3 regions of the Bradyrhizobium sp. HKCCYLRH3099 genome follow, and region 3 is predicted to be linked to each of the others. Evidence: predicted binding sites of a transcription regulator. Region 3 holds the regulator's gene; each other region holds the start of a gene.
What was found. Region 3 encodes PhoB, which activates phosphate uptake and scavenging genes when phosphate is short. Its sites were predicted from a motif close to TGTCATNNANCTGTCAT; they were not measured.

Region 1 (9,623 bases), on a different contig from region 3:
CCGCGACTGAGCGGTCCTGGGCGAAGAAGAATTGCGGGCTCGACAGCGGCATGGTCTTGCCGGTGCGCACCAGCTTCGCCTTCATGCCGCGGTTGAGCTTGCCCGAGCAGAGACGCGCGAATGCGATGCGGTCGCGGTGGTTCGGGTCCATGTTCGCCTGGATCTTGAACACGAAGGCGCTCATGCGCGGCTCGGCGGCGTCGACCTTGCGCAAATTGGACTCCTGCGCGCGCGGCGACGGCGCGTAGCGGCCGAGACCTTCCAGGAGATCGCCGACGCCGAAATTGCGCAGCGCGCTGCCGAAATAGACCGGCGTCAGATGGCCCTCGCGGAAGGCGTCGAGCTCGAACGGCTTGCAGGCTTCCTTGACCAGTTCGAGCTCGTCGGTGATCTGGCCCATGTCGAGATTGGCGTTGAGCTTGCCGAGCTCCGAGATTTCGATCTGCTGTGCCGCGCCGGTCTTGGCGCCACCGCCTTCGAGCAGGCGCACGCCGCCATCCCTGACGTCGTAGGTGCCGATGAAGTCGCGGCCGCGCCCCACAGGCCAGGTCATCGGCGTGGTGTCGAGCGCCAGCGTCTTCTCGATCTCATCCAGAAGGTCGAACGTATCCCGGCTCTCGCGATCCATCTTGTTGATGAAGGTGATGATCGGGATGTCGCGCAGGCGGCAGACCTCGAACAGCTTTCGCGTCCGCGCCTCGATGCCCTTGGCGGCGTCGATGACCATCACGGCGGAGTCGACCGCGGTCAGCGTGCGATAGGTGTCCTCGGAGAAGTCTTCGTGGCCCGGCGTGTCCAGGAGATTATAGACCAGTCCCTCGAACTCGAAGGTCATCACCGAGGTGACGACCGAAATGCCGCGGTCGCGCTCGATCTTCATCCAGTCGGAGCGGGTGTTGCGCCGCTCACCCTTAGCCTTCACCTGGCCGGCGAGGTTGATGGCGCCGCCGAACAGCAGCAGCTTTTCCGTCAAGGTGGTCTTGCCAGCGTCCGGATGCGAGATGATGGCGAAGGTGCGCCGGCGCGCCACCTCGTCGGAGAGCGGCGAACGGGACGGCTGTTCGGTGGTGACGGCGGTATCGGACATGAGGCGGCGGACGTCGGTTCGGGGCCAGAGAGCGGCGATGTCGTGGGAAAACGCGCGGGCTCACAGCCGCCGCGCGCCCTCCATATAGGCGTTTTGCACCGCAACTCCAACCGGGGAGTTAACCGGGCGGAACGTAGGCCAGTCGGGACTGGCACCGAGGCCGTGGCCGTCCTTCGAGACGCGCGCCAAACGGCGCGCTCCTCAGGACGAGGTCCGAATGTGCAGCGAAATCCCCAGACTCGCCAAAATTCCAACCCTCATGGTGAGGAGCGCCGCCCTTGCGGCGCGTCTCGAACCATGAGGCCCCAAACGTTCGGCAACCTAGCCTCGCTCCGGGTGTCAGTGCCGGAGCACCGAGACCAGCCAGAAGCTCAGCGCCGAAACGATGGCCGACGCCGGGATCGTGAAGATCCAGGCGTAGACGATGGATCCGGCCACGTTCCAGCGCACGGCAGAGGCCCGGCGGGCGGCGCCGACGCCGACGATGGCGCCGGTGATGGTGTGGGTGGTCGAGACGGGCACGCCGAGGAAGGTCGCCAGGAACAGCGTGATGGCGCCGCCGGTCTCGGCGCAGAAGCCCTGCATCGGGTTCAGCTTGGTGATGCGCAGGCCCATGGTGCGGACGATGCGCCAGCCGCCCATCAGGGTGCCCAAGGCCATCGCCGCCTGGCACGACAGCACGACCCAGAACGGCACCGTGAAGTGCTCGCCGAGATGGCCCTGCGAGTACAGCAGCACGGCGATGATGCCCATCGTCTTCTGCGCGTCGTTGCCGCCATGACCGAGCGAATACAGCGACGCCGATGCGAATTGCAGGATGCGGAAGGCGCGGTCCACGGCGAAGGGCGTCGAGCGCACCGAGGCCCAGGACACGATCGCGACCAGGATCATCGCCAGGATCAGCCCGACCAGCGGCGACAGCACGATCGCCAGCACCGTCTTGGACAGGCCGCTCCACACCGCGGCCGAAATGCCGGCCTTGGCGATCCCCGCCCCGACCAGGCCGCCGATCAGTGCGTGCGAGCTCGACGAGGGAATGCCGGCCGCCCAGGTCACGAGGTTCCAGACGATCGCGCCGATGAGGGCGGCGAAGATCACTTGCGCATCGACGATGGCGGGATCGATGATCCCGGTGCCGATGGTCTGGGCGACGTGCAGGCCGAATACGCCGAAGGCGATGAAATTGAAGAACGCCGCCCAGAACACCGCGTATTGCGGCCGCAGCACGCGGGTCGAGACGATGGTCGCGATCGAATTGGCGGCATCGTGCAGGCCGTTCAGGAAGTCGAAGGCAAGCGCGACGGCGATGAGGCCGACCAGGATGGGAAGGCCGAGATGAGCGTCCACGGCGCGTCCCTACCCTAGACCTGTTCGATCATGATCGAATTGATCTCGTTGGCGACGTCGTCGAAGCGATCGGCGACCTTCTCCAGATGATCGTAGATCTCGGCGCCGACGATGAAGTCCATGGTGTTGGCGTTGCGGTGCTTGAGGAACAGCTCCTTCAGCCCGATGTCGTGGAGATCGTCGACGCGGCCCTCGAGCTTGGTCATCTCCTCGGTGATCGCGGTGATCATCGGCACGTTCTGGCCGATGGCCTGCAACAGCGGCAGCGCGCGGCCGATGAGATTGGCGCAATCCACCAGCAGCGTGCCCATCTCGCGCATCGTCGGCTCGAACTCCTTGACCTCGAACAGCACCACCGCCTTGGCGGTCTGCTGCATCTGGTCGATGGCGTCGTCCATCGAGGTGATCAGGTTCTTGATGTCGCCGCGGTCGAACGGGGTGATGAAGGTGCGGCGGACGGCGGTCAGCACCTCCCGGGTGATGTTGTCGGCCTCGTTCTCGAACTGGCTGACGCGCTGGCAATGGGTCAGCACGTCGTCGCCGCCCTTGAGCATGTCCTGCAGCGCATGCGCGCCCTGGATGACCACCTTGTTGTGGCGGGCGAACAAATCGAAAAACCGCTCCTCCTTGGGGAGGACGGCGCGAAACCAGTTCAGCATGGGACGAAATCCATCCATTCCGGAACGGGCCAGGGCTGGCCTGTCACGGAAGTGTCATACTCCGGATCACGCCGCAGCAGAAGCGGTGGACGGATGATCCACCACTTTCTGCCCTGCGAACAATCTTATTTTAGATCAATGGTTTACAGGGATCGCTTGAACAAATGGGCGATTTCCCCGACCACGCCGCGGCGGAAGGTGAGCACGCAGGCGACGAAGATGACGCCCTGGATGACGGTGACCCACTGCCCGAACCCGGCCAGATATTGCTGCATGGCGATGATCACGAACGCCCCGACGACGGGCCCAAATACCGTTCCAAGACCGCCGACCAGCGTCATCAGCACGATTTCGCCGGACATCGACCAGTGCACGTCGGTCAGCGAGGCGTTCTGGGCCACGAACACCTTCAGCGATCCGGCGAACCCCGCGATGGTGCCGGACAGGATGAAGGCCAAGAGCTTGTACTGGTCGGTTTTATAGCCGAGCGAGATCGCGCGCTGCTCGTTCTCGCGGATCGACTTCAGCACCTCGCCGAACGGCGAGTTGATGGTGCGGAAGATCAGCAGGAAGCCGGCGAGGAAGCCGACCAGCACGACGTAGTACAGCGTGACCGGCTTCGACAGGTCGATGAAGCCGAACAGCTTGCCCTGGGGAATGCCCTGGATGCCGTCCTCGCCATGGGTGAACGGCGTCTGCAGATAGACGAAGTACAACAGCTGCGACAGCGCCAAGGTGATCATCGAGAAGTAGATGCCCTGGCGGCGGATCGAGATGTAGCCCGTGATGATCGACAGCACGAAGGCGCCGGCGACGCCGGTGAGGATGCCGAGCTCCGGCGGGAAGCCCCAGACCTTCAGCGCATGCGCGCTGCAATAGCCGGCGGTCCCCAGGAACATCGCGTGGCCGAACGACAGCAGGCCGCCATAGCCGATCAGCAGGTTGAAGGCGCAGGCCAAGAGCGCGAAGCACAGCGCCTGCATCACGAAGAACGGATACAGCCCGGTGAACGGCACGATGGCGAGCAGCGCCGCCATGATGACGAACACGATCATCTCGTCGCGCATCGCGCGCGGGGTGATCGGCAGGGTCTCGTCGGTGATCGATGTCATGTCAGGCCGCCCGTCCGGTCAGACCCGTCGGCTTCACCAGCAGCACCAGGACCATCAGAACGAAGACCACGGTGTTGGAAGCCTCGGGATAAAAATACTTGGTCAGTCCCTCGATCACGCCGAGCGCGAAGCCGGTGATGATCGAGCCCATGATCGAGCCCATGCCGCCGATCACGACCACCGCGAACACGACGATGATCAGGTCGGCGCCCATCAACGGCCGCACCTGGTTGATCGGCGCCGACAGCACGCCGGCGAGCGCCGCGAGGCCGACGCCGAGGCCGTAGGTCAGCGTGATCATGCGCGGCACGTTGATGCCGAAGGCGCGGACCAGCGTGGGATTTTCGGTGGCGGCGCGCAGATTTGCGCCGAGCCGGGTGCGCTCGATCAGGAACCAGGTGGCCAGGCAGACCACGAGGGAGAAGATCACCACCCAGCCGCGATAGATCGGCAGGAACATGAAGCCGAGGTTCATGCCGCCCTGAAGGCCGCGGAAGCCGCCGATCTGCGGATAGTCGGGGATCGCGTAAGGCAGGCCCGAGGAGCCGAAATAGTTCTGGAACAGGCCCTGCACGATCAGCGCGATGCCGAAGGTGAGCAGCAGGCCATAGAGATGGTCGAGCCCGGCGAGCCACTGCAGCAGCGTGCGCTCCAGGACCATGCCGAAGATGCCGACGATGATCGGTGCCAGCAGCAGCGCCCACCAATAGCCGATGCCGCCGAGGTTCAGCAGGAAATAGGCGCAGAACGCGCCCATCATGTAGAGCGCGCCGTGGGCGAAATTGATGATGTTGAGCATGCCGAAGATGACGGCAAGCCCGAGACTGAGCAGCGCGTAGAACGAGCCGTTGATCAGTCCGACCAGGAGCTGTGCGTAGAGAGCCTGCATCGTCTTGTTCTATTTTTCTCGGCGTTTCCCAAGGGTCAAACGACAGCCCCGGCGGCGAACCGCCGGGACCGCAGCGGCTTACTTCTTCAACAGCGCGCACGCGCTCTTGTCGAGCGGCGTGAAGGCCTGGTCGCCCGGCACCGAGCCGACCATCTTGTATAGATCCCACGGGCCCTTCGAGTCCGACGGCTTCTTGACCTCGAACAGATAGGCGGTGTGGATGGTGCGGCCGTTGGGCTGGATCTCGCCCTTGCCGAACAGCGCATCCTCGGTCGGAATCGACTTCATCTTGTCGACGATCTTCACGCCGTCATGCGGATTCTCGCCCAGTGCCTCCAGCGCCTTGAAGTAATGCAAGAGGCCTGCATAGACGCCCGCCTGCACCATGGTCGGCGGCGCGCCGTTCTTCATCCGCTTGGAGAAGCGCGCCGAGAACGCACGGGTCTGGTCGTTCATGTCCCAGTAGAAGGTCTCGGTGAAGTTCAGGCCCTGCGCGATGTCGAGCCCGATCGACTTCACGTCGGTCAGGAACAGCAGCAGCGCAGCGAGCTTCTGGCCGCCCTTCGTCAAACCGAACTCGGCCGCCTGCTTGATCGAGTTGGTGGTGTCGCCGCCGGCGTTGGCCAACCCGATCACCTTGGCGCCCGACGACTGCGCCTGCAGCAGGAAGGACGAGAAGTCGGAGGTGTTGAGCGGATGCTTGACGGTGCCGACCACCTTGCCGCCATTGGCGGTGACCACCGCCGTGGTGTCGCGCTCCAGCGCCGCGCCGAAGGCGTAGTCCGCGGTCAGGAAGTACCAGCTGGTGCCGCCGGCCTTGACCAGCGCCTGACCGGTGGTGTGGGCCAGCATGTAGGTGTCGTAGGTCCAATGCACGGTGTTCGGCGAGCACTGCGCATTGGTGAGGTCGGAGGTTGCCGCGCCCGAATTGATGTAGACGCCGTTCTTCTCCTTGACGACGTTGTTCACCGCCAGCGCCACGCCGGAGTTCGGCACGTCGACGATGATGTCGACCTTGTCGACGTCGAACCACTGCCGCGCGATCGAGGTGCCGATGTCGGGCTTGTTCTGGTGATCGCCGGAGATCACGTCGATCTTCCAGCCCTTCGCGGTGAGGCCGGAATCCTCGATCGCCATCTGCGTCGCGAGCGTCGAGCCGGGGCCGCCGAGGTCGGAATAGAGACCGGACTGATCGGACAGTGCGCCGATCTTGACGACCTTGTCGCCGGCCGAGGCAAGGCTGCCGCTGACCAGAGTGAGCGCCGTTCCCAGCAGCAATGACGCGATGAATTTGCTGTTCATTTCCAACTTTCCAAATTCCAAGAAACAGTCCCGGCGCCGGTTAGACGCCGAGATAAGTATGCAGCTTGTCCATGTTGGCGGACAGATCGGCATTGGCGAATCCGTCGATGACCTTGCCGTGCTCGACGACGTAGTAGCGGTCGGCCACCGTCGAGGCGAAACGGAAGTTCTGCTCGACGAGGAGGATCGTAAACCCCTCCTTCTTCAGCCGCGCGATGGTGTGGCCGATCTGCTGGATGATGACCGGCGCGAGGCCCTCGGTCGGCTCGTCCAGCATCAGGAAGCTCGCGCCGGTGCGCAGGATGCGCGCGATCGCCAGCATCTGCTGTTCACCGCCGGAGAGCTTGGTGCCCTGGCTCTTCAGCCGCTCCTTCAGGTTCGGAAACAGCTCGAAGATCTGGTCAAGCGTCAGCCCACCCGGCCGGACCACCGGCGGCAGCAGCAAATTCTCGCGCACGTCGAGGCTGGCGAAGATGCCGCGCTCTTCCGGGCACAGCGCGATGCCGAGCCGCGCGATCCTGTCCGAGGTCATGCGGATCAGTTGCTGACCGTTGAAGGCGACCGAGCCGGTGCGCTTGCCGATGATCCCCATGATCGACTTCAGGGTCGTGGTCTTGCCGGCGCCGTTGCGCCCGAGCAAGGTGACGACCTCGCCGGCATTCACGTTGAAATTCATGCCGTGGAGAATGTGGGACTCGCCGTACCAGCTCTCGAGATTCTTGACGTCGAGAATGGTGCTGGTGGCAGCCGCCTGCCCTGTTTTCGTCGCCGTCATCACCTCAGGCATGTCCGGCTCCCAGATAGGCTTCCTTGACGCGCTCATCCTTGGAGAGCTCGGAGTAAGGTCCCTCGGTCAGCACCTGCCCGCGCGTCAGCACGGTGATGGTGTCGGAGAGATTGGCGACGACGCTCAGATTATGCTCCACCATGAGGATCGTGTACTTGGCCGAGATGCGCTTGATCAGGGCTGCGATCTTGTCGATGTCCTCGTGGCCCATGCCGGCCATCGGTTCGTCCAGCAGCATCATCTCGGGATCGAGCGCGAGTGTGGTCGCGATCTCCAGCGCGCGCTTGCGTCCATAGGGCATTTCGACGGCCGGAATATTGGCGAATTCGCTGAGGCCCACATCATTGAGCAGCTCCAGCGCGCGGCCGTTGAAGCGGTTCAGCACGCTCTTGGAGCGCCAGAAGTCGAACGACGAGCCATGCTGGCGCTGCAGGGCGACGCGGACGTTCTCCAGCGCGGTCAGATGCGGAAACACCGCCGAGATCTGGAACGAGCGGACCAGCCCGAGACGCGCCACGTCGGCCGGCGCCACAGCCGTAATATCCTGCCCCTTATAGAGGATCTTGCCGGCCGAAGGCCGCAGAAACTTGGTCAGGAGATTGAAGCACGTCGTCTTGCCGGCCCCGTTGGGGCCGATCAGCGCGTGAATGGTGCCCCGGCGGATCTTGAGCGAAACATCGCGAACGGCAAAAAAACCCGCGAATTCTTTCGTCAATCCGTGGGTTTCGAGAATGAACTCGTCAGCCAAACAGATTCCCCCCGAGCCGGCGCGGATAGCGCCCGGCCCTCGCTTCTTCCTGTACGGCGGCTCTACCGGAGGGCTTGAACGATTCCGCGCCGTCCTCCGCGACCGCTTCGGGCCGGAATATGCCGTCAATCGAGGGAGTTAAGCAAGGCGGAAAGCTGGGCAACGCGGTCGCGGGGCGCCTTCTGAACCTCGCGTTGATTCTGCTGTGTCCTACCCGCGGACATAGAGTAACGGACCACCGCCGTTCTGTCACATGTGCTCGCGCCCCCGAATCTCGCGAGCGCGAAGGTGGTGGCAGCCAGCTATTATTTGGCAGCCTTCACGTCCTTCGCGTAGAGGTCCGGCTTGAAGCCGACCACGCGCTTGGTTCCGAGATCGAGCACCGGGCGCTTAATCATCGAGGGCTGCGCCAGCATCAGCGCGATCGCCTTGCTCTCGGTCAGCCCCTCCTTCTCCGCATCCGGCAGTTTCTTGAACGTCGTCCCGGCGCGATTGAGCAAAACCTCCCAGCCCACTTCGTCGCTCCACGCCTTCAACGTCGCCTTGTCGATTCCGGCGGTCTTGTAGTCGTGGAAGTCGTAAGCCACGCCGTGCTCGTCAAGCCAGGCGCGCGCCTTCTTCATCGTGTCGCAGTTCTTGATTCCGTAGATCGTGATGCTCATGCCACTCGTCCTCAACCCTTCGTGTGCGATGCCGAAGAATGTCTCATGTTGCGACAATCGGCCCCGCATTTTGCAGTGCGATTCACCCGCTTTTGATGCGCGAACGCCGTTCGTTCCACAGTCGGAATTCACTCCGAGCTTTGCCATGAAAGTGTCGGCTCAGCATTACATTTTCTTCGCATCCCCGGCGTATCTGGCGCGCGAACAGGAGACCGCGAATGGGCAAGATCATGGTGCGTTGTCCGCAGACCGGCCGCAGCATCGAGACGGGAATGGAAATGGATGCCGCGCGTTTTCAGCGCATGCCCGTGTTCTTCTCGCGCGCCTACTGCCCGCACTGCCGGACCTATCATGAATGGTTCGCCGCCCATGCCTGGGTCGAGGAGACCAGGGACCGCGAGGACATTGCGCTGGCGTGATCGGAACACGGCCGATCGCGTGCCACTGCCTCAAGACAGCAGCGCGGCAATATCGTCCTCGGTCAGCGCCTTGCCGATATTGCCTTCGTTGTCGAACAGCCGATCGGCGATCGCCTGCTTGCGCTGCTTCAGCTCGCCGATCTTCTCCTCGATCGTCCCGGCGGTGACCAATCGATAGACGAAGACCTTCTTGTCCTGGCCGATGCGGTGGGCGCGGTCGATCGCCTGGGCCTCGACGGCGGGATTCCACCAGGGATCGTAGATGATCACCGTGTCCGCGGCCGTCAGGTTCAGCCCGACGCCGCCGGCCTTCAGGCTGATCAGGAAGACCGGGCTCTTCCCTTTCTGGAACCCTTCGATCGCGCGCTTGCGATCACGCGTATCGCCCGTGAGAAGTCCGTAGCCGATCTCCAGCTCCTTGAAGCGCTGCTCGATCAGCGCCAGCATCGAGGTGAACTGCGAGAAGATGATGATCTTGCGTCCCTCGCTCAGCAACTCCTCGACCATCTCCATGAGGCGGTCGAGCTTCGCCGAGGGCCGCTCGGTCTTGTCGTCGAGCTTCAACAGCCGCGGATCGCAGCAGACCTGGCGCAGCCGCAGCAGCGCCTCGA
Region 2 (9,623 bases), on a different contig from region 3:
TGTTGACGACGAGCAGGAAGAAGGTGGTCGGCGACAGCAGCGGGAAGATGATGGTCCAGAACCGGCGCAGCGGACCCGCACCGTCGATCGCGCCGGCCTCGATCACGCTCTTGGGGATCGCCTGCAGGCCCGCGAGGAAGAACAGGAAGTTGTAGGCGACCTGCTTCCAGACCGCGGCCATCACGACGAGGATCATGGCGTGGGTGCCGTCGAGCATCGGGTTCCAATTGAAGCCCATCACGCGCAGCGGTCGCGCCAGGGTGCCGAGCGTCGGGTGGAAGATGAAGAACCACAGCACGCCGGCGATCGCCGGCGCGACCGCGTAGGGCCAGATCATCAGCGTCTTGTAGGCGGAGGCGCCCTTGAGGTTCTTGTCGGCCTGCGTCGCGAACAGCAGCGCGACGCCGAGCGACAGCACGGTGACCAGCGAGGAGAACACCACGGTCGTGCCGATGGCGGTGTAATATTCCGGCTGGGCGAACAGCGCCTGGTAGTTCTCGAACCCGACGAATTCGGAATTGAGGCCGAAGGCGTCCTCGCGCAGGAACGACTGCCAGATTGCCTGGCTGGCCGGCCAGTAGAAGAAGATCAGCGTGATCGCGAGCTGCGGCGCCAGCAGCAGGTAGGGCAGGAGCTTGCCGTTGAAGACGACCGACTTTTCCATGGAGCGCGCCGCGTGAGGGATAGAAGTGAGGCTTCCCCTCCGGTGGGAGAGGAAGCCTCTGGGACGGCCTGACTTTGCCGTTTCCTTACTTGGCCGTTTTCTCGAAGGTGCGCAACATCGCATTGCCGCGGGCAACGGCGGAATCGAGCGCCTCCTTGGCGGTCTTCTTGCCGGCGAGCGCGGCCTCGATCTCCTCGGCCCAGACGTCACGCATCTGCACCATATTGCCGAAGCGCAGGCCACGCGAATTCTCGGTCGGCGGCTTGTTGGTGAGCTCCTTCAGCGGCGTCTGCGGCACCGGGTTCTTGTCGTAGAAGCCGTCCGCCTTGGTCTTCTCATAGGCCGCGGTGGTGATCGGCAGATAGCCGGACTCCTGATGCAGCCTGGCCTGGCGGTTGGTGTCCGACAGGAAGGTGAAGAACTTGGCGACGCCCTTGTACTCGTTCGCCGTCTTGCCGCCCATCACCCACAGCGAGGCGCCGCCGATGATCGAGTTCTGCGGCGCGCCCTGCACGTCCGGATAATACGGCATCGGCGCCGAGGTGAAGTCGAACTTCGCGGTGCTCTTGGCGGTGGCGTAGTAGCCCGACGAGGTCATGAAGATCGCGCATTCGCCGGAGCCGAAGCGGCTCTCGGAGGCCGAGCCGCGGCCGGAATAGTCGTAGGTCTTGTCCTTTTGCAGCTCGACGAGGTTCTGCAAATGCTTGATGTGCAGCGGGGTGTTGAACTCCAGCACCGTGTCGAAGCCGTCGAGACCGTTGGCCTTGGTGCCGATCGGCACGTTGTGCCAGGCCGAGAACTGCTCGATGTGCGCCCACGACGCCCAGGCATTGGAGAAGCCGCAGGTGTCGTGACCGGCCGCCTTCAGCTTCTTGGCGGCCTCGAACACCTCCGGCCACGTCTTCGGAATCTCGGCGACGCCGGCCTTCTTCAGCTCGTCCTTGTTGATCCACATCACCATGGACGACGAGTTGAACGGGAAAGACAGCATGTCGCCCTTCGACGTCGAGTAGTAGCCGGTGATCGCCGGCAGATAGGCCTTCGGATCGAACGGCTCGCCTGCCTCCTTCATCAGCTCATAGACCGGCTTGATCGCGCCCTTGGCGCTCATCATCGTCGCGGTGCCGACCTCGAACACCTGCATGATATGAGGCGCGTTGCCGGCGCGGAACGCGGCGATGCCGGCGTTCATCGTGTCGGGATAGGCGCCCTTGAAGGTTGGCACGACCTTGTAGTCGCTCTGCGAGGCGTTGAACTCTTCGGCGAGCTTGTTGACGATGTCGTTGTTGCCGCCGGTCATGGCGTGCCACCACTGGATTTCAGTCACCGCGAGTGCGGGCGAAGCAGCAAAACCAAAGGTGGCTGCAACGGCAGTCGCGGCAGCGATTTGTCGAAATGACATCAAAAAGATCCTCCCATGAACGTCATCGGTCGTGGCGGCCGTTAACAGCGCCAGATGACAGTTATGTGAATGTATAGACGTATGACCTGACGCGGGAAAGCCACGCGCAGTGCGTCCGCGAAAAGCGGTAAATCGCATCTCTCCGTCACCGCGTCGTGGTGCGACGCGGCGACGCAGCGCGTGCGATGCGATCAGCGTTTGCGTTCCGTGCAGACGGTTCCAGCTTTCCGCAACGCTTCGATCTCGCTCGGCGTGTAGCCGAACTCGCTCAGCACCTCCTCGGCGTGCTGGCTGTATTTCGGCGGTGTCGAGCGCAGGCTCGGCTTGGTGCGTTCGAGCCGGATCGGCGACGCCACGCCCTTGTACCAATCCTTCTCGATGACATCGCCGCGATACAGCGTGTGCGGATTGGTCAGCGCCTGATCGATCTTCTGCACCGGGCCGGCGGGCAGGCCGGCGGCGAGCAGGCGGTCGCACAGCGGCTCGGCCTCGAACTGCCGGAACACGGCGGCGAGCTCGGCGCGCAGCGCCTCGCGATTGGCGACGCGGTCGCGGTTGCGGGCGAAGCGCGAATCGGTGCCGAGCTCGGGGCGGCCGATCTCCTTGGCGAGCTTGCGGAAGGTGCCGTCATTGCCGACGCCGATGAAGATGTCGTCGGTCTTGGTCGGGAAGATCGCGTAGGGCACGAGGTTCGGATGCTCGTTGCCGGTCAGCGACGGCGGCTTGCCATGCATGAAGTAGTTGGCGGTGTGCGGATGCATGATCGCGAGGCCGGTCTCATACAGCGTGACCTCGAGGAACTGGCCCTCGCCGGAGCGCTGCCGTTCCGACAGCGCCATCAGGATGCCGATCGCGGCGTAGAGGCCCGTGGTGATGTCGACCAAGGGCACGCCGATCCGCATCGGGCCGCTCTCGGGCGAGCCGGTCGCCGCGATCATGCCGGTCATCGCCTGGATGATCGCGTCATAGCCGGGATTACCGCCGCGCGGGCCGTCAGCGCCGAAGCCGCAGATCCGGCAGTGCACGAGCTTGGGGAATTTCTCGCGCAGCACGTCGCTGCCGATGCCCCACTTCTCGAGGGTGCCCGGCTTGAAGTTCTCGATCAGCACGTCGGCATTCTCGAGCATCTTCAGCAGCACGACGCGGCCGCCCTCGGAGGCGAGGTCGAGGCCGATCGAGCGCTTGTTGCGGTTGATGCCGACGAAGTAGGCCGCGTCCTCGTCGTGGAACGGAGGGCCCCAGTCGCGGACCTCGTCGCCGGCGGGCGGCTCGACCTTGATCACGTCGGCGCCGTGGTCGGCCAGGATCTGCGTGCAATAGGGGCCGCCGAGCACGCGCGTGAGGTCGATCACGCGCAGGCCGGCCATGGCGCCGGGAGCAAATGGGAGTGTCATGGACATCGCGAGGTTGGTTGCAACTCGCGGCCATTAAGCATTGCTGCGCCACTGGCGCAAACGGGCTTACGCGAATGCAGCCCTCGCGAAAAGGCGAGGGCTGCATGGTGCGTGGCGATCTGCCGCGCAGCAGAATTCAGGCTCAGACGACGGTCAGCTTGACGTCGACATTGCCGCGGGTGGCGTTGGAGTAGGGGCACACCTCGTGCGCCTTGGCGACGAGCGCCTCGGCGTCGGCCTTGGCGAGGCCGGGCAGCGAGACCGCGAGCTCGGCAGTGATGCCGAAACCGCCTTCCGAGCGCGGACCGATGCCGACCGTGGAGGTCACCGACGCATCGGCCGGAACCTTCGGGCCGCCCTGCGAGGCCACGAACTTCATCGCGCCGATGAAGCAGGCGGCGTAGCCGGCCGCGAACAGCTGCTCCGGATTGTTGCCGGCGCCGCCGCCGCCGCCGAGCTCCTTCGGGGTGGCGAGCTTGACGCTCAGCGAGCCGTCGAGGGTGGCCGCCTCGCCGTCGCGACCGCCGGTGGCCTTGGCGCTGGTCTTGTAGAGCACGTTCACGGACATGGGGTGTCTCCCGATTGGGGTGGAGTGGAATTCAGTGAGGCGTATATTGCACACAAATCGATTGTGCACAATATAATTGTTCGGTAGAAAATTCGTGATCTGTGTTTTCCGGTCGTTGCCGCAGCCCTCGCGCAGCGCCCAAGATGTGCCCGACGATCCATCCCTGGTGTGACCATGCCCAAGAAGACGACAGCCGACGTGCCCCTCCAGCTCGGCAGCCAGCTCTGCTTCGCGGTCTATTCGACGGCCCACGCGTTCAACCGCGTCTACAAGCCGCTGCTCGACCGCCTTGGCCTGACCTATCCGCAATATCTGGTGATGCTGGTGCTGTGGGAGGGCGATGGTCTTACCGTGAAGGAGATCGGCGCGCGGCTGTTCCTGGACTCGGGCACGCTGACCCCGCTGCTCAAGCGCATGGAGGCGCTGCATCTGCTGACACGGACGCGATCGGCCGAGGACGAGCGCCAGGTGCTGGTGGCGTTGACAGGGCAGGGGGCGGCGTTGCGGGAGAAGGCCAAGGCCATCGTGCCGCCGGCGATCCTGGACGCGACAGGCTGCTCGATTGCCGAGCTGGCGGATTTGCACGGCAAGCTGGTGAAGCTAAGGGAGCGGCTGGAGGCGGCGGTGGAGTGAGGGCTCAAGCCGGCCCGAGCAGGCGCTTCTTCGAGAACGCGCGTCCCGAGTGCGATTTCAGATAAGCCTCGAAGGCTAACGCGCGGTGCTTGTCCGGAAAGGCGCAGTACCAGACCAACGTCCAAGGCAAGAACTTGGAGGTGTGGGCTGAGCGGCCGGCGTTGTGATCCTTGAGACGCTGCCGGATGTCCGCGGTCGCGCCGATGTATTCCTGATCGGGAAAGCTGACGCTACGGATGATGTAGACGTACCACATGACGATGGGCTCGCCGCGAGGGATCGCAGGCGCGCATTTTGTGGCCGGGAAAAGAACTTGTCAGCTTGGCTTTCACGCCGTCGCGTCAGCCGAACTCAAACGAGAAGGAAGGACTTCGTTGCTGAGCAGCCCGGCTTCGCCAAGGGGCTTCGCCGGGCCCCACGCCTCGCCCTCAGGGCTCCGTCGTGGCTGCGCCACGCGTAGCCCGGAGGGCGAAGCGTGGTGGAGCCAGGCGGGATCGAACCGCCGACCTCTTGCATGCCATGCAAGCGCTCTCCCAGCTGAGCTATGGCCCCTGAACCGAACCGGCGGTCTGGGTGACCGCCGGGGAGCACCGTGAACCACAGTTCGCGGCTGATCTCAAGTGGCTTCGACGATTATTCTTCGTCGCCGCCGACATCGCCGATGATGTCTGTGACATCTTCGTCGCCTTCTTCCTCGTCGGCGATGAAGGTCGAGTCGTCATCCTCGTCGTCGTCGAGGGTCTCGTCGATCTCGATATCGTCCTCGGACTCGGGCACGACGGCCTTGACCTTGCCGGAGTTCTCCTCGGCGTCGGCCTCCTCGAGCGACACCAACTCTTCGGCCTCGGCCGGCTCGTGCGCCGTGTCCTGCGCCGCCGCGGCACGCGCCGCCTCGCCGCGCATGGCGCGGGTCGGCGCCACCGGAGCGATCGGCACGACCTCGCCGGTGTAGGGCGAAATCACCGGGTTCTTGTTGAGGTCGTAGAACTTTTTGCCCGTGGTCGGGCAAATGCGTTTGGTTCCGAGCTCGGATTTGGCCACGTGCAGGCGTCCTGGCAATGTCTGAAAAGCGGTGTCTCACTTGGCTAGTTGCCGCGCCGCTGTCAATAGCGCTTTCAACCGGATATCACGGCCGTGACGGCCGCCGGGCGCTGTGATACCTGCCGGCCCGAAAACCCGAGGATCCCGCCGTGAGCACGTCAGCCGCCCCCACTCCGCTCGAATCCCGCGCCTCCGGGCCGCTTTCGGGCACGATTCGCGTGCCCGGCGACAAGTCGATCTCGCACCGGGCGCTGATCCTGGGCGCGCTGTCGGTGGGCGAGACCCGGATTTCCGGCCTGCTCGAGGGCGAGGACGTCCTCAACACCGCCAAATCGATGCGCACGCTGGGCGCGAAGGTCGAACGCACCGGTGAATTCGCCTGGACCGTGAACGGCGTCGGCGTCGGTGGCTTTGCCCAGCCCATTGCGACGCTCGATTTCGGCAACTCCGGCACCGGCTGCCGGCTGGTGATGGGCGCCGTCGCCGGCTGTCCGATCTCGGCGGTGTTCGACGGCGACGCCTCGCTGCGCAGCCGGCCGATGCGGCGCATCCTCGATCCGCTGGCCCTGATGGGCGCCAAGGTGACCGCCAGCGCCGAGGGCGGCAAGCTTCCGTTAACCCTTCAGGGCGCCAGCGACCCCATTCCGATCGAGTACCGCACGCCGGTCGCGTCGGCCCAGATCAAATCGGCCGTGCTGCTGGCCGGCCTCGCCGCGCCCGGCGTCACCACCGTGATCGAGCAGGAGGCGAGCCGCGACCATACCGAGCTGATGCTGAAGCATTTCGGCGCCGAGATCGTCACCACGCCGGAAGGATCGCATGGCCGGCGGATCGCGCTGACCGGCCAGCCTGAGCTGCGCGGCGCGCCGGTCATCGTGCCGGCCGACCCATCCTCGGCCGCGTTCCCGCTGGTCGCCGCCCTGATCGTCGACGGCTCGGATCTCGTGCTGTCGGACGTCATGACCAACCCGCTGCGCACCGGCCTGTTCACGACCTTGCGCGAGATGGGGGCCTCGATCGAGGAGGACGACGTCCGCGGCGATGCCGGCGAGCCGATGGCCCGCCTACGGGTCCGCGCTTCCAAGCTGAAGGGCGTCGAGGTGCCGCCGGAGCGCGCGCCGTCGATGATCGACGAGTATCTCGTGCTCGCGGTCGCCGCCGCCTACGCCGAGGGCACGACGATCATGCGCGGCCTGCACGAGCTGCGCGTCAAGGAATCCGACCGGCTGGAAGCGACCGCGGCGATGTTGCGCGTCAACGGCGTCAAGGTCGAGATCACCGGCGACGATCTCATCGTCGAGGGCCGCGGCCACGTCCCTGGCGGTGGCCTCGTCGCCACCCACATGGACCACCGAATCGCGATGTCCGCGCTGGTCATGGGGTTGGCTTCCGACAAGCCGGTCACCGTCGACGACACCGCCTTCATCGCCACCAGCTTCCCCGACTTCATTCCGCTGATGCGCAAGGCAGGCGCGGATTTCGCTTAAGGGAACGTTATGGCCTCCGCCTTCGACCGCGACGCGCTGCTGGCGGCCTTCGACGCGATCGGGCGGGCGGCGGCCCGGGCTGGGGCCAAACTGCAAATCGCGGTTTACGGCGGGTCAGCCTTGATGCTTGCGAGTAACTTTCGCTTCGCAACGGAAGACGTCGACGTCTCGGAGCTGCCGAGCCCGCTTCCTGCGTGGCTGGCGGCCACGCTTCATGACATCGCCCAGCAGAATGGCTGGTCGGACGACTGGTTCAACGACGGTGTTGCTTTCCACCTCAGCCCGCTGGCAGATCAGGCGGCCGACCATCTGGAGTTCGGCACTTTTCCGCGAGACGGTTCGCCGCCAGGACTGGTGGTCTCCGTGCCCTCGGCCGAGTATATGCTGGCGTTGAAGCTCAAGGCGGTCAGGATCCTCGACCCCGCGCGCGGCGAGGCCGAGCGGCTCGACATTCTCAACCTGATGAAGGTCGTTGGAATCACCGACGCGGATGCAGCGATCGCGCTGCTAGCGAGATACTTTCCGGCGAGCGCGGCCTCGGCGGAGAAGCAGCGCTTTCTGCTGAAGCACATGAACCCAGAGGGAGCCGTCGATGCGCCCAAATACCCTCGCTGAAGCGGTCGCCCGGATCGGGCGTGGTGAGTCGCGGGATCTCATGCTCGCCGAGTTCGTCGATACGTTCGATCTCGCTCCCTCGGATGAGGCACGTTATGCGGCCATCGCGGCCGAACCCGTCCTGACCGGCGATATTCGGACCGATGCCCTCGCTGGCGCCATCGCCGAATATCTTGCCAAGCAGCGCCGGCTGGGTCGGGTGCCGCCCTGGACGGGCGGTCCGGCTCGGCGTTTGAAGGACCCCTGGTTCACGACCAGTTCGACGTCCCCGGCGCTACGGGAGTACTTGACCTTTGCCAGCCCGGGAGAGTTCGCCTCCCGCAACATCTTTACCGACGAGCGGCCGCTGCGGCGGGCGCGCGAGACTTCAGGACAACACTCAGCATGATCATCGCGATCGACGGCCCGGCGGCTTCTGGCAAGGGCACCATGGCCAAGCGCCTCGCCGCGCATTACGGCCTCAGGCACCTGGATACGGGCGTGATCTACCGGGCCGTGGCCCATGCGCTGCTGACGGCTGGTCTCGATCTCAAGGACGAGGCGCGGGCGGCTGAGGTGGCCATGACGCTGGATCCCTCGACCTTCGACAACCCGGCGTTCAGGTCGCATGAGGTCGGCTCGGCGGCCTCGGTGGTCTCGGCCTTGCCCAAAGTGCGCGAGGCGCTGCTGGCATTCCAGCGGCAGTTCGCCAGCCAGCCGCCGGGGGCCGTGCTCGACGGCCGCGACATCGGAACCGTGATCTGCCCGGACGCCGAAGTGAAGATCTACGTGGTCGCCGACCCCAAGATCCGGGCGCATCGCCGCACCCTCGAGGCGCGTTCCCGGGGCGAGCCGGCCGATCAGGCGGCCATTCTGGCCGACATCCTGGCGCGCGACGAACGCGACCAGAACCGCCCCGTTGCCCCTTTGAAACAAGCAGCGGATGCTTACTTGCTTGATAACTCCCATTTGGATATAGAGGGCGGCGTCCGGGCCGCCATCGACATCGTCGAGGCCGTTCGAGCGGGCCGTCAGCGGGTTTGATTTCCGCTGATGTCATTGGAGGAACCGCCCGCTCCCGCCCTTGACCGTCGATAGCTCGATTGCAATTCAATCGGGTCCGATCAGCCGGACGAACTTCATACGTATCGCATGTGCAGGCATTGCCGGCCCGCGTCGTTCGCGCTTTTTGCGTGACCCGCGGACGCCTGGGGATTTGTGGACCTCCAGGCACTGTTCATTCGATGCGCCGATCAACCCCAAGCTGGCGAGAATGTCCGCATCTGGAGAACCAATGGCTTCGAGTACGTCTGCTAACTCCTACAATCCCAGCCGCGATGATTTTGCCGCGATGCTGGACGAGTCCTTCACGAAGGGCAATCTTCAGGAAAGCTCCGTCGTCAAGGGCAAGGTCGTCGCGATCGAGAAGGACATGGCCGTCATCGACGTCGGCCTGAAGACCGAAGGCCGCGTGGCGCTGCGTGAATTTTCCGGTCCCGGCCGCGACAGCGAGCTGAAGGTCGGTGACGAGGTCGAAGTGTTCCTCGACCGCATCGAGAACGCGCTGGGCGAAGCCGTGCTGTCGCGCGACAAGGCGCGCCGCGAGGAGAGCTGGGGCAAGCTCGAGAAGGCGTTCCAGAACAACGAAAAGGTCAACGGCGTCATCTTCAACCAGGTCAAGGGCGGCTTCACCGTCGACCTGGATGGCGCAGTCGCCTTCCTGCCGCGCTCGCAGGTCGACATCCGTCCGATCCGCGACGTCGCGCCGCTGATGAACAACTCGCAGCCGTTCCAGATCCTCAAGATGGATCGTCGCCGCGGCAACATCGTCGTGTCGCGC
Region 3 (9,623 bases):
CACAGCTTCATGCTGTCGTGTTTGGTATCTCCCCGGGGTTTAGCGTCCCCGCACGAAGGGTGGCAAGCGCCGCGTCGGCCTCGGAACCGCGCGGGCGGCGGTTGAAGAATACGGCGCCGGCCCAGATCAGTCCGAACAGGACGACCGCGACGATCCCCAGGTCGGCGATTCCGTCACCGAGCGCGCTCGCAACATCGGCCCACGTTCCGGTCAGGCCGAACAGCGGCGCCAGCAGCGTGGCGGCCTCGACGCCGCCGATCACCAGCGCGATCATCACCGACAGCCCGGTGATCACCAGATTGTAGCGTCGCTTGCGGGCGGGATCCGTCAGCGCCCAGCGGTAGGCGCCGACCATCAGCATGCCGTCGGCGGTGTCGACGGTCGCCATCGCCGCGGCGAACAGCGCCGGGAATACCAGGATATGCACCAGGCTCTCGCCGCGGGCCGCTTCGGTCGCCGACAGGCTCAAAAGACCGATCTCGCTGGCGGTGTCGAAGCCAAGGCCGAACAGGAAGCCGAGCGGGAACATATGCCAGGCGCGCGACACGACCCGCAGCACGGGCCGCAGCAGACGAATCAGGAGGCCGTTGCCGGGGCTCGCGCTGTCCGTCTCGGGCCGGGGCGAGCGGCGCCAGAGGTTCACGAACAGGACGAGGTTCGCCAACGCGATCAGCAGCAGGAAGCCGGCCGACACCGAGGTGCCGATGGCGCCGCCGATCGCGCGGATCGCACTGTCCTCCCGCAACAGATCCGCGCCGGCGACCAGGCTCACGACGATGGTGGCGATCACGACGACGCTCGAATGGCCGAGCGCGAAGTAAAGACCCGCGGCGCGCGGCGCATCGCCGTCCTGCACCAGCTTGCGGACCACATTGTCGATCGCCGCAATATGATCGGCATCGACGGCGTGGCGGAGGCCGAGCAGCCAGGCCAGCAGCGCGGTGCCGACGATGGCCGGGCGGTCGGCGTAGAGCGCGAACGCCCAGGCCCAGGCGAGCGCATTGGCGAGCACAAGGCCGGCCAGCAGCATCGCATTGCGACGCCCGACCGGCCGCAGCCAGGCTGGAACGAAACGCGCGGAGCGAGGATGATCAATTGGCAAAATCGTCATACTCGGACAAGAGAGCAAGACCTGCGCCAAAAGGCAAGGCTCGCACTGCCGCGCCCAAATCACTTGCAAATCAACCCTCGTCGCCCGTGCGGCTGAGGTTCCCAGCATTGCTTTGGCAATCCGCTATCCGGTCACGCACAAACATTGACCAGCCGGTGTCCAACTCTCTTCCCTTCCTGTCCCTCCCCTCACCGCGCGGATGCGCTCTGCGCGGCGATCTCGCGCCGCACGGCCGCCTCAAACTGGCTGGCGGACGCGGCGAACATCAGCCGCGTCTCCTCGTGGAACGCCGAGAAGATCCCGACCACCACCGGCTCGCCGCCGATCTCGGCCAGGATCGGCGAGCCAGAATAGCCGAAATTGGCAAGGCAATGCACGGTAAGGAGACGGGCGTCCCTGGTCATGCTTGCGCTGCAATTGCGCTGGCCGGTCGGCGAATAGCGCCGCTCCTGGCCATAGCCGATCTCGGAGATCGTACCTGCCTTGGTCGCAGCCGCGAGGTCATCCCGGCTCACGGACTTCACCGCCACCGGCTTCGAGGGCAGCGCATCCTTCAGGATGATCAGCGCCCAGTCGGCTGGCGAGCGGTCCAGCGACCATTTGTCGTGCTGGGTCGGAATGAACTCAGGCGCCACGATCAGCTTGTCGGCGACCGACGAGGCCGCGGGAGTGCCTCTGTTCATGCCAGCGAGGAAATGGACGTTGCCGGGGCTGACCTGCGCGACGCCGTTGAAGACACAATGCGCCGCCGTGAGCACCACGCGCGGCGCCACCAGCGTGCCGGTGCACGAACCTCCCGTGCTGTATTGCGCCACGGTCACGACACCGATCGAGGAGGCCGGCCAGGAGGTGGGATCGACGACGTCGCCGAAGTGGCGGTCGAGACCGAGCAACTGCTCCGCGCGCGGATTGGCAATCCCGGCATCGACCGATTCCGGCTTCGGCCGCCACGCGGCAATGGTGGCCTCGGCCTGGCGCCGCTGCGCTTCGCTGAGCTTCACTCTCTGAATCTCGCGGCCGGCCGACCTGACGCCGTTGCGGCCGGCCATCACGAGCCAGGCATAACCCTGGATGACGTCCCGGGTCATGACCTCGCCGTCGAGCATCATCAGGCCTAGCATGTATTGCGACTGGGCAAAGCCCTGCGCGGCGGCGCGATTGAACCAGCGGGCGGCTTCGCCGTGATCGCGGGCGGCGCCTTCACCGTTGAAATAGGCGATGCCGAGATAATGCTGGGCGACGGCGAGCCCTTGATCGGCGGCCTTGCGGTACCAGACCAGCGCCTCCGCCTGGTTGCGCGGGGCGCCCAGGCCGAAGGCCTGCATGAATCCGACATTGAACTGCGCGCGCGCGTCGCCCTTGGCGGCGAGCGGCTGGAGCCGGCGTAACGCCGCCGCCGGCTGTCCATTCGAAGCCGCAGCGACGGCGTCCTCGAGCTCGGCGGCCGCGGCATTGCCGGCAGCCACAAGCAACAAGGCTAACAAGATAGCGAACGTCCTGATCATTGTGTCTGCCGAGGTCCGACCATGATGATGGGAACTCGATCACACAGGATCAAGACGGCAACGGCGTGACCGCGCGATCAGGCCTGCTCGCCCGTCACGCCTGCTCCGACTTGGCGAAGCGGTCGTCCAGCGCATAGCCGGCGCCACGCACGGTGCGGATCGGATCCTGCTCGCGGCCGGGATTGAGCAGCTTGCGCAGGCGGCCGATGTGCACGTCCACCGTGCGCTCATCGATATAGATGTCGCGGCCCCAGACGCTGTCGAGCAACTGCTCGCGGCTGAACACGCGGCCGGGATGCTCGAGGAAGAATTCGAGCAGGCGGTATTCGGTCGGGCCGAGATCGATCGGCCGGCCCGAACGCGCGACGCGGCGCTTCTCGCGGTCGAGCTCGATGTCGCCATAGGACAAGACGGTCGCCAGCCGCTCCGGGCTCGCGCGCCGCAGCAGGCCCTTCACGCGCGCCAGCAGCTCCGGCACCGAGAACGGCTTGACGATGTAGTCGTCGGCGCCGGTCGCAAGCCCCCGCACACGCTCGCTCTCCTCGCCGCGCGCGGTGAGCATGATGATCGGCAGCTGCTTGGTCTCGGACCGCGCCCGCAGCCGCCGGCACAGCTCGATGCCGGACAGGCCCGGCAGCATCCAGTCGAGCACGACCAGATCGGGCACGCGCTCCTTGAGCCGCGTGTCGGCCTCGTCGCCGCGCGCGACGGTCTCGACCTCGTAGCCTTCGGCCTCGAGGTTGTAGCGCAGCAGCGTCGTCAGCGCCTCCTCGTCCTCAACCACCAGAATTCGCGCACCCATGTCGAAATCGTCTTTCTCAGTTACCGGGGATCGTGGTCGCGAAGCTGGTCATGTCGCCTTTCGGGCGCTTGTCCATGATCTGCTGGCCCTCGATCATATAGAACACCGTCTCGGCGATGTTGGTGGCGTGGTCGCCCATCCGCTCGATGTTCTTGGCGCAGAACATCAAATGGATGCAAAACGAGATGTTGCGCGGGTCTTCCATCATGTAGGTCAGGAGCTCGCGGAACAGCGAGGTGCAGATCGCATCGACCTCCTCGTCGCCCTTCCACACCGTCATCGCCGCCGGCAGGTCATGCGCCGCATAGGCGTCCAGCACCGTCTTGACCTGCGACTGCACCAGGTCGGTCATGTGCTCGAGGCCGCGGATCAGCTTCAGCGGATGGAAGTCGCTCTCCAGCGCGGCGACGCGCTTGCCGATGTTCTTGGCGAGGTCGCCGATGCGCTCCAGATCGGTGGCGACGCGCATCGCGCCGACGATCTCGCGCAAATCCACCGCCATCGGCTGGCGGCGGGCGATCGTCAGCACCGCGCGCTCCTCGATGATGCGCTGCAGCTTGTCGACCTCGGCGTCGGCGGCGACCACCTTCTGGCCGAGCGCCACGTCGCGCCGCACCAGCGCGTCGACGGAATCGACGATCAGCCGCTCGGCGAGGCCGCCCATCTCCGACACCAGCCGGGTCAGGTCCTGCAGATCGCTGTCGAACGCCTTGGCGGTATGTTCACTGGCCATGTTGATCTCCTGAAGAATGCTGTCGGCGTCAGCCGAACCGGCCGGTGATGTAGTCCTGGGTCCGCCGATCGCTCGGCGAGGTGAAGATCTTGCTGGTCTCGTCGAACTCGATCAGTTCGCCGAGATACATGAAGGCGGTCTTGTCGGAGACGCGCGCCGCCTGCTGCATGTTATGGGTGACGATCGCGATCGTATAGTTCTCCGCGAGCTCCTGGATCAGCTCCTCGACCTTGGCGGTCGAGATCGGGTCGAGCGCCGAGCATGGCTCGTCGAACAGGATCACCTCGGGCCGGACGGCGACCGTGCGCGCGATGCACAGGCGCTGCTGCTGGCCGCCGGACAGCGACAGGCCGGAGGCGTTGAGCTTGTCCTTGACCTCGTTCCACAGCGCGCCGCCGCGCAGCGCCTTCTCGACGCGGTCGTCCATCTCGGACTTCGAGATCTTCTCATAGAGCCGGATGCCGAAGGCGATGTTCTCGTAGATCGTCATCGGGAACGGCGTCGGCTTCTGGAACACCATGCCGACCCGCGCGCGCAGCAGATTGAGATCGAGCTTGGGATCGAGGATGTTGGTGTTGTCCAGCATCAGCTGGCCGGTGGCGCGCTGGCCCGGATAGAGATCGTACATCCGGTTGAAGATGCGCAGCAGGGTGGACTTGCCGCAGCCGGACGGGCCGATGAACGCCGTGACGCGGTTGGTGCCCAGCGTCAGGTTGATGTTCTTCAGCGCGTGATGATCGCCGTAATAGAAGTTCAGGTTGCGCGCGGTCACCTTGGCCGGCGCCTCGGGGAGCGGCTGGCCGTGAAGGGTGTGAGCGGGCTGACTGACGGAGACGGACAGTTCGGTCATTTCGTTTTCCTCTCGGCGCCGAGAATGCGTGCACCGACGTTCAAAGCGAGCACGGCCAGAGTGATGAGAAGGGCTCCGCTCCAGGCCAACTGCTTCCAATAGGCATACGGGCTCTGCACGAAGTTGTTGATGGTGACAGGCAGGTTCGCCATCGTCTTGGAGAGGTTGAGGCTCCAGAACTGGTTCGACAGCGCGGTGAACAGGAGCGGCGCGGTTTCGCCGGCGACGCGGGCGGTCGCCAGCAGCACGCCGGTGATGAGGCCGGAGCGCGCCGCGCGGTAGGCGATGCGGCGGATCACCAGCGAGCGCGGCAGGCCGAGCGCCGAGGCTGCCTCGCGCAGCGGGTTGGGCACCAGCAGCAGCATGTCCTCGGTGGTGCGCAGCACGACGGGGATCACGATGACGGCCAGCGCCAGCGCACCGGCGATGGCCGAGAAGCCGCCCATCGGCACCACGACGGCGCCATAGATGAACAGGCCGATGATGATCGACGGCGCCGACAGCAGGATGTCGTTGATGAAGCGGATCACCGAGGTCAGGCGGTCGTTGCGGCCGTATTCGGCGAGGTAGGTGCCAGCGAACAGGCCGAGCGGCGCGCCGATGCCGACGCCGATCACGGTCATCATGATCGAGCCGACGATGGCGTTGCGCAGGCCGCCTTCGCTGGCGCCCGGCGGCGGCGTGTCGGCGGTGAAGACCTGCAGGCTGAGGCCGGCGAGGCCGTTATAGAACAGCGTGAACAGGATCAGCGCCAGCCAGGTGACGCCGAACGCCGCGGCGGCGATGCACAGGCCGCGGACGACGAGGTCGCGGCGCCGGCGGCGCGCATAGATCGGGTTGATGGGATTGACCGGCGTATCGACGGTGGACATCTCGACGCTCGTCATGGGTTACTTTCCAGCCTTGGCTTCGAGCCGCGCCAGCATCAGCCGGGCGCTCGCCAGCACGAAGAAGGTGAGGACGAACAGGAGCAGGCCGAGCAGGATCAGGCTCGACTGGTGCAGACCGTCGCTCTCCTGGAATTCGGAGGCGATCGCGGCCGAGATCGTCGTGCCCGGCGCGAAGATCGAGGACGAGATCCGGAACGAGTTGCCGATGATGAAAGTCACCGCCATGGTCTCGCCGAGCGCACGGCCCAGCGCCAGCATGACGCCGCCGATGACGCCGACCCTTGTGTAGGGGATGACGACGCTGCGCACGACCTCCCAGGTGGTGCAACCGACGCCGTAGGCGGCTTCCTTGAGCACCGGCGGGACCGTCTTGAAGACGTCGACCGAGATCGAGGTGATGAAGGGCAGCACCATGATCGCCAGGATCAGCGAGGCGTTGAACAGGCTGAGATAGGACGGCGGACCTGCGAAGATGTCCTGCAGCACCGGGATGTTGGCGCAGAGGCCGATCATGAACGGCTGGAACGTGGTGGCCAGGAACGGGCCCAGCACGAAGAAGCCCCACATGCCGTAGATGATCGAGGGGATGCCGGCGAGCAGCTCGATGGCGAGGCCAATGGGACGGCGCAGCCATTGCGGGCAGAGCTCGGTCAGAAAGATCGCGATGCCCAGGCCCACGGGAATGGCGATCAGCATCGCGATGAACGACGTCACCAGCGTGCCGTAGATCGGGCCGAGCGCACCGAGCACCGGCGGATCGGCCGAAGGCGCCCAGCGCTTGGTGAAGAGGAACTGGAAGCCATACTCCTTCATCGCCGGCCAGGCGCCGATGACGAGGGAGATGATGATGCCGCCGAGGATCAGCAGCACCGAGATCGCCGACAGGCGAGTGATCCAGTAGAAGGTGACATCGCCGAGCTTGAACGCGCTCAGCGCGCGGGCGCGGTCATAGGGCCCTGCGGCAGCGGCGATATCGCCGACCTCGCTCTCAACGGCCATCTCAGCCAAGTCCGCCCCCTGCTTCTTTGACACCATCATCACCTTGAACGAACCCTCTCCCGTTTCCGGGAGAGGGCAGCACGCTTCAGATCAGCTCTTGATGTCGGCCGACCAGGTCTTCTCGATCAGCTTCACGACGCTGTCGGGCATCGGGATGTAGTCGAGCTCCTCGGCCATCTTGTCGCCCTTCTCGAACGACCACTTGAAGAACTTGATCGCCTCGGCGGAGGCCGCCTTATCGGTCGGCTCCTTGTGCATCAGGATGAAGGTCGCGGCCGTCATCGGCCAGGACTTCTCACCCTGCTGGTTGGCGAGGATCACGTAGTAGCCGGGAGCCTTGGCCCAGTCGGCGTTGCCGGCCGCAGCCTGGAACGCCTCGACGGTCGGCTGCACGGTCTTGCCGGCCTTGTTGACCATGCCGGTGTAGGTCAGCTTGTTCTGCTTGGCATAGGCGTACTCGACATAGCCGATCGAGTTCTTGGTCTGGCTGATGTTGCCCGACACGCCCTCGTTGCCCTTGGCGCCGACGCCGACCGGCCACTCGACCGCGGTGTTGGTGCCGACCTTGCTCTTCCAGTCCGCGCTGACCTCGGAGAGATAGTAGGTGAAGTTGAAGGTCGTACCCGAACCGTCGGAGCGGCGGACCACGGCGATGGCGTCGCCGGGCAGCTTGACGTTCGGGTTCAGCTTCTTGATCGCGGCGTCATCCCACTTGGTGATCTTGCCGAGATAGATGTTGGCGAGCGTCTCGCCATCCAGCACCATCTCGCCCGGCTTCACGCCCTCGAGGTTCACGACCGGCACGATGCCGCCCATCACCATCGGCCACTGCACCAGGCCGTCCTTCTCGAGCTGCTCGGCCTTGAGCGGCGCGTCGGTGGCGCCGAACGTCACGGTCTTGGCCTGGATCTGCTTGATGCCGCCGCCGGAGCCGATCGACTGGTAGTTCAGACCGTTGCCGGTCTCCTTCTTGTAGGCGTCGGCCCACTTGGAATAGATCGGGAACGGAAACGTCGCGCCCGCGCCGGTGATATCGGCCGCAAATGCCGACGTCGATGCGGCGACCAAGCCGGCAGCGACGAGTGCTTTGACGAAATTCATAGCTGGTCTCCATGCTTGGGAAGCGAAGCGCCGTTTGCACCCGATTGCGCTTCCCGGGCCGCTTTAGGGGGCTACGATGTGGCTTTTATAAAGGTTCGATGACAGCTGGATGACAGTCGCAAGCTATTGATAGATATTGAAAATTTGATCCTGCCCCGAATTTATACGGTCCATCTGGCCGTGTTCCATGACGCATTTGCACGCGGTTTGAGAGAGCGGCGCTCACGCCCCATGCGGCCTGTGCGGGTCACCGTCGGCGTTCATCAATTCGTGTTTCGTTGGTCAAGCCCGCACGTCATATTCAGTGTCGTCCCGGCCTTGAGCCGGGACCCATAGCCACCGGCCGGTGCGGCCCGGTGAGATTCGTCCACGCGCGTGCCCCGAACAACTCCCTGGGGTTATAGGTCCCGGCTCAAGGCCGAGACGACACCGCAGAGCGTGGCTCACAGTTTCCATCACACCGTTGTCAGACAAGCCCTCGCCGTCTCGCGGCACGCCGTGCCCGAGTGATGCATCGCTCACATGCCCTCTTGAATACGAGAGGGCGCGAGGAAGGCCGGACCTCGGCTGAGGCCCGTGGCCCGCCTGCAGAAAGATAAGCAGGCGGCAGTCACCACGAGTACAGCCGGACAGACCCGGCCTTCCCCGCGCGATTGGTTTTAACAGTGTCCTTCGTGCTCTCCCTGGGGATCGGCTTTGTTGCCCCCATCGCCCGCGCGTGCCGTCAAGCAACGACCACGGACTTGACCTCGGCGTCGAGAGGCCAGGACCACACGACTTCGCCGTCCGCGCCGGCCATGCTCGTCTGGCACGGCCGTCACGTCCATCGCAGCCCACCTCACCGTTCGTGACGACGCGTACGTCCCTCTGCATCGAGGCGGGATGCAGGGATAAGAGCATGAATTCTGAAAAATAGCAATATGTTTTTATTTCAGCGAATACATCCCCATCAAGCGGTCGGGGAATGGCCTGCGTCGTCCTTTAGGATCTCGCAGGCGGCCGCCGCGATGCGCTGACACAGCGCCAGCGCGGTCTCGCGGTCCTTGACATGAAAGATCTCCTCGCTGATCAGGCGATCGTCGAGCCAGGCGCGGAACGCCTGCTCGCTGTCGGGGGTGAAGGTGCCCTCCTCGTAGATGAAGCCGCTCAGCGGGCCTTCGATCACGTAGTCGGTGTCGGCGGCAAGCTGCGACGGCCGCGCGCATTGCGCCCAGATGCGGCCTGCATCATCGACGCAGGCGAGAACGCCGTCGTCGCGCTGTACTAATCGCATCTTCAAATTCCCCACGCAGATATAGAAGCGAACTCTCTCCGCGACATTGCGAGCGCAGCGAAGCAATCCAGAGTCCCGCCCACGCCGCTGGATTGCTTCGCTGCGCTCGCAATGACGGAGGAGAGACCGTGGATGTTACTGCCAGATTCGCGGCGGAAGGAAAGGTGACCGGGGATCGCGCCCTACTCTGGACACTTGATCTCCTTGTAGACGGCGTCCGCGAAGGCCTTGATGCCGGTGTTGATGCGCAAGGGCGAGGTCAGCGTCTGGTAGGTGACGATGCCGCGGGTGATCGACAGCACCTTGTAGCTTTCGGCGATCCTGGTCTTGTAGCACTTGCCGGCCTGGATGGCGTCTTC

Region 1: ACQR1Y_RS15120 (DUF47 domain-containing protein) is a predicted target of PhoB. The motif match lies at 3,135-3,151, and genes of this name have one in related genera.
Region 2: ugpB (sn-glycerol-3-phosphate ABC transporter substrate-binding protein UgpB) is a predicted target of PhoB. The motif match lies at 2,121-2,137, and genes of this name have one in related genera.

What each region holds. Positions count from the first base shown of each region.
Region 1 covers NZ_JBNPTW010000006.1:188,490-198,112, reverse strand. Annotated here, with positions in the region: gene ACQR1Y_RS15130 (peptide chain release factor 3) at 1-1,087, opposite strand, end outside; gene ACQR1Y_RS15125 (anion permease) at 1,427-2,434, opposite strand; gene ACQR1Y_RS15120 (DUF47 domain-containing protein) at 2,449-3,093, opposite strand; gene ACQR1Y_RS15115 (branched-chain amino acid ABC transporter permease) at 3,237-4,205, opposite strand; gene ACQR1Y_RS15110 (branched-chain amino acid ABC transporter permease) at 4,207-5,094, opposite strand; gene ACQR1Y_RS15105 (ABC transporter substrate-binding protein) at 5,173-6,396, opposite strand; gene ACQR1Y_RS15100 (ABC transporter ATP-binding protein) at 6,437-7,183, opposite strand; gene ACQR1Y_RS15095 (ABC transporter ATP-binding protein) at 7,176-7,931, opposite strand; gene ACQR1Y_RS15090 (ArsC family reductase) at 8,237-8,593, opposite strand; gene ACQR1Y_RS15085 (hypothetical protein) at 8,812-9,012, shown strand; gene ACQR1Y_RS15080 (SNF2-related protein) at 9,043-9,623, opposite strand, start outside.
Region 2 covers NZ_JBNPTW010000003.1:18,928-28,550, forward strand. Annotated here, with positions in the region: gene ugpA (sn-glycerol-3-phosphate ABC transporter permease UgpA) at 1-664, opposite strand, end outside; gene ugpB (sn-glycerol-3-phosphate ABC transporter substrate-binding protein UgpB) at 750-2,066, opposite strand; gene ACQR1Y_RS08440 (CaiB/BaiF CoA transferase family protein) at 2,258-3,460, opposite strand; gene ACQR1Y_RS08445 (organic hydroperoxide resistance protein) at 3,603-4,028, opposite strand; gene ACQR1Y_RS08450 (MarR family winged helix-turn-helix transcriptional regulator) at 4,203-4,661, shown strand; gene ACQR1Y_RS08455 (GIY-YIG nuclease family protein) at 4,666-4,917, opposite strand; tRNA gene ACQR1Y_RS08460 (tRNA-Ala) at 5,138-5,213, opposite strand; gene ACQR1Y_RS08465 (TIGR02300 family protein) at 5,295-5,702, opposite strand; gene aroA (3-phosphoshikimate 1-carboxyvinyltransferase) at 5,852-7,189, shown strand; gene ACQR1Y_RS08475 (hypothetical protein) at 7,199-7,804, shown strand; gene ACQR1Y_RS08480 (hypothetical protein) at 7,782-8,192, shown strand; gene cmk ((d)CMP kinase) at 8,189-8,827, shown strand; gene rpsA (30S ribosomal protein S1) at 9,078-9,623, shown strand, end outside.
Region 3 covers NZ_JBNPTW010000017.1:1,760-11,382, reverse strand. Annotated here, with positions in the region: gene ACQR1Y_RS26360 (HoxN/HupN/NixA family nickel/cobalt transporter) at 8-1,030, opposite strand; gene ACQR1Y_RS26355 (trypsin-like serine protease) at 1,300-2,616, opposite strand; gene phoB (phosphate regulon transcriptional regulator PhoB) at 2,711-3,418, opposite strand; gene phoU (phosphate signaling complex protein PhoU) at 3,435-4,151, opposite strand; gene pstB (phosphate ABC transporter ATP-binding protein PstB) at 4,180-5,001, opposite strand; gene pstA (phosphate ABC transporter permease PstA) at 4,998-5,888, opposite strand; gene pstC (phosphate ABC transporter permease subunit PstC) at 5,892-6,890, opposite strand; gene pstS (phosphate ABC transporter substrate-binding protein PstS) at 6,981-7,991, opposite strand; gene ACQR1Y_RS26320 (hypothetical protein) at 8,941-9,264, opposite strand; gene ACQR1Y_RS26315 (hypothetical protein) at 9,447-9,623, opposite strand, start outside.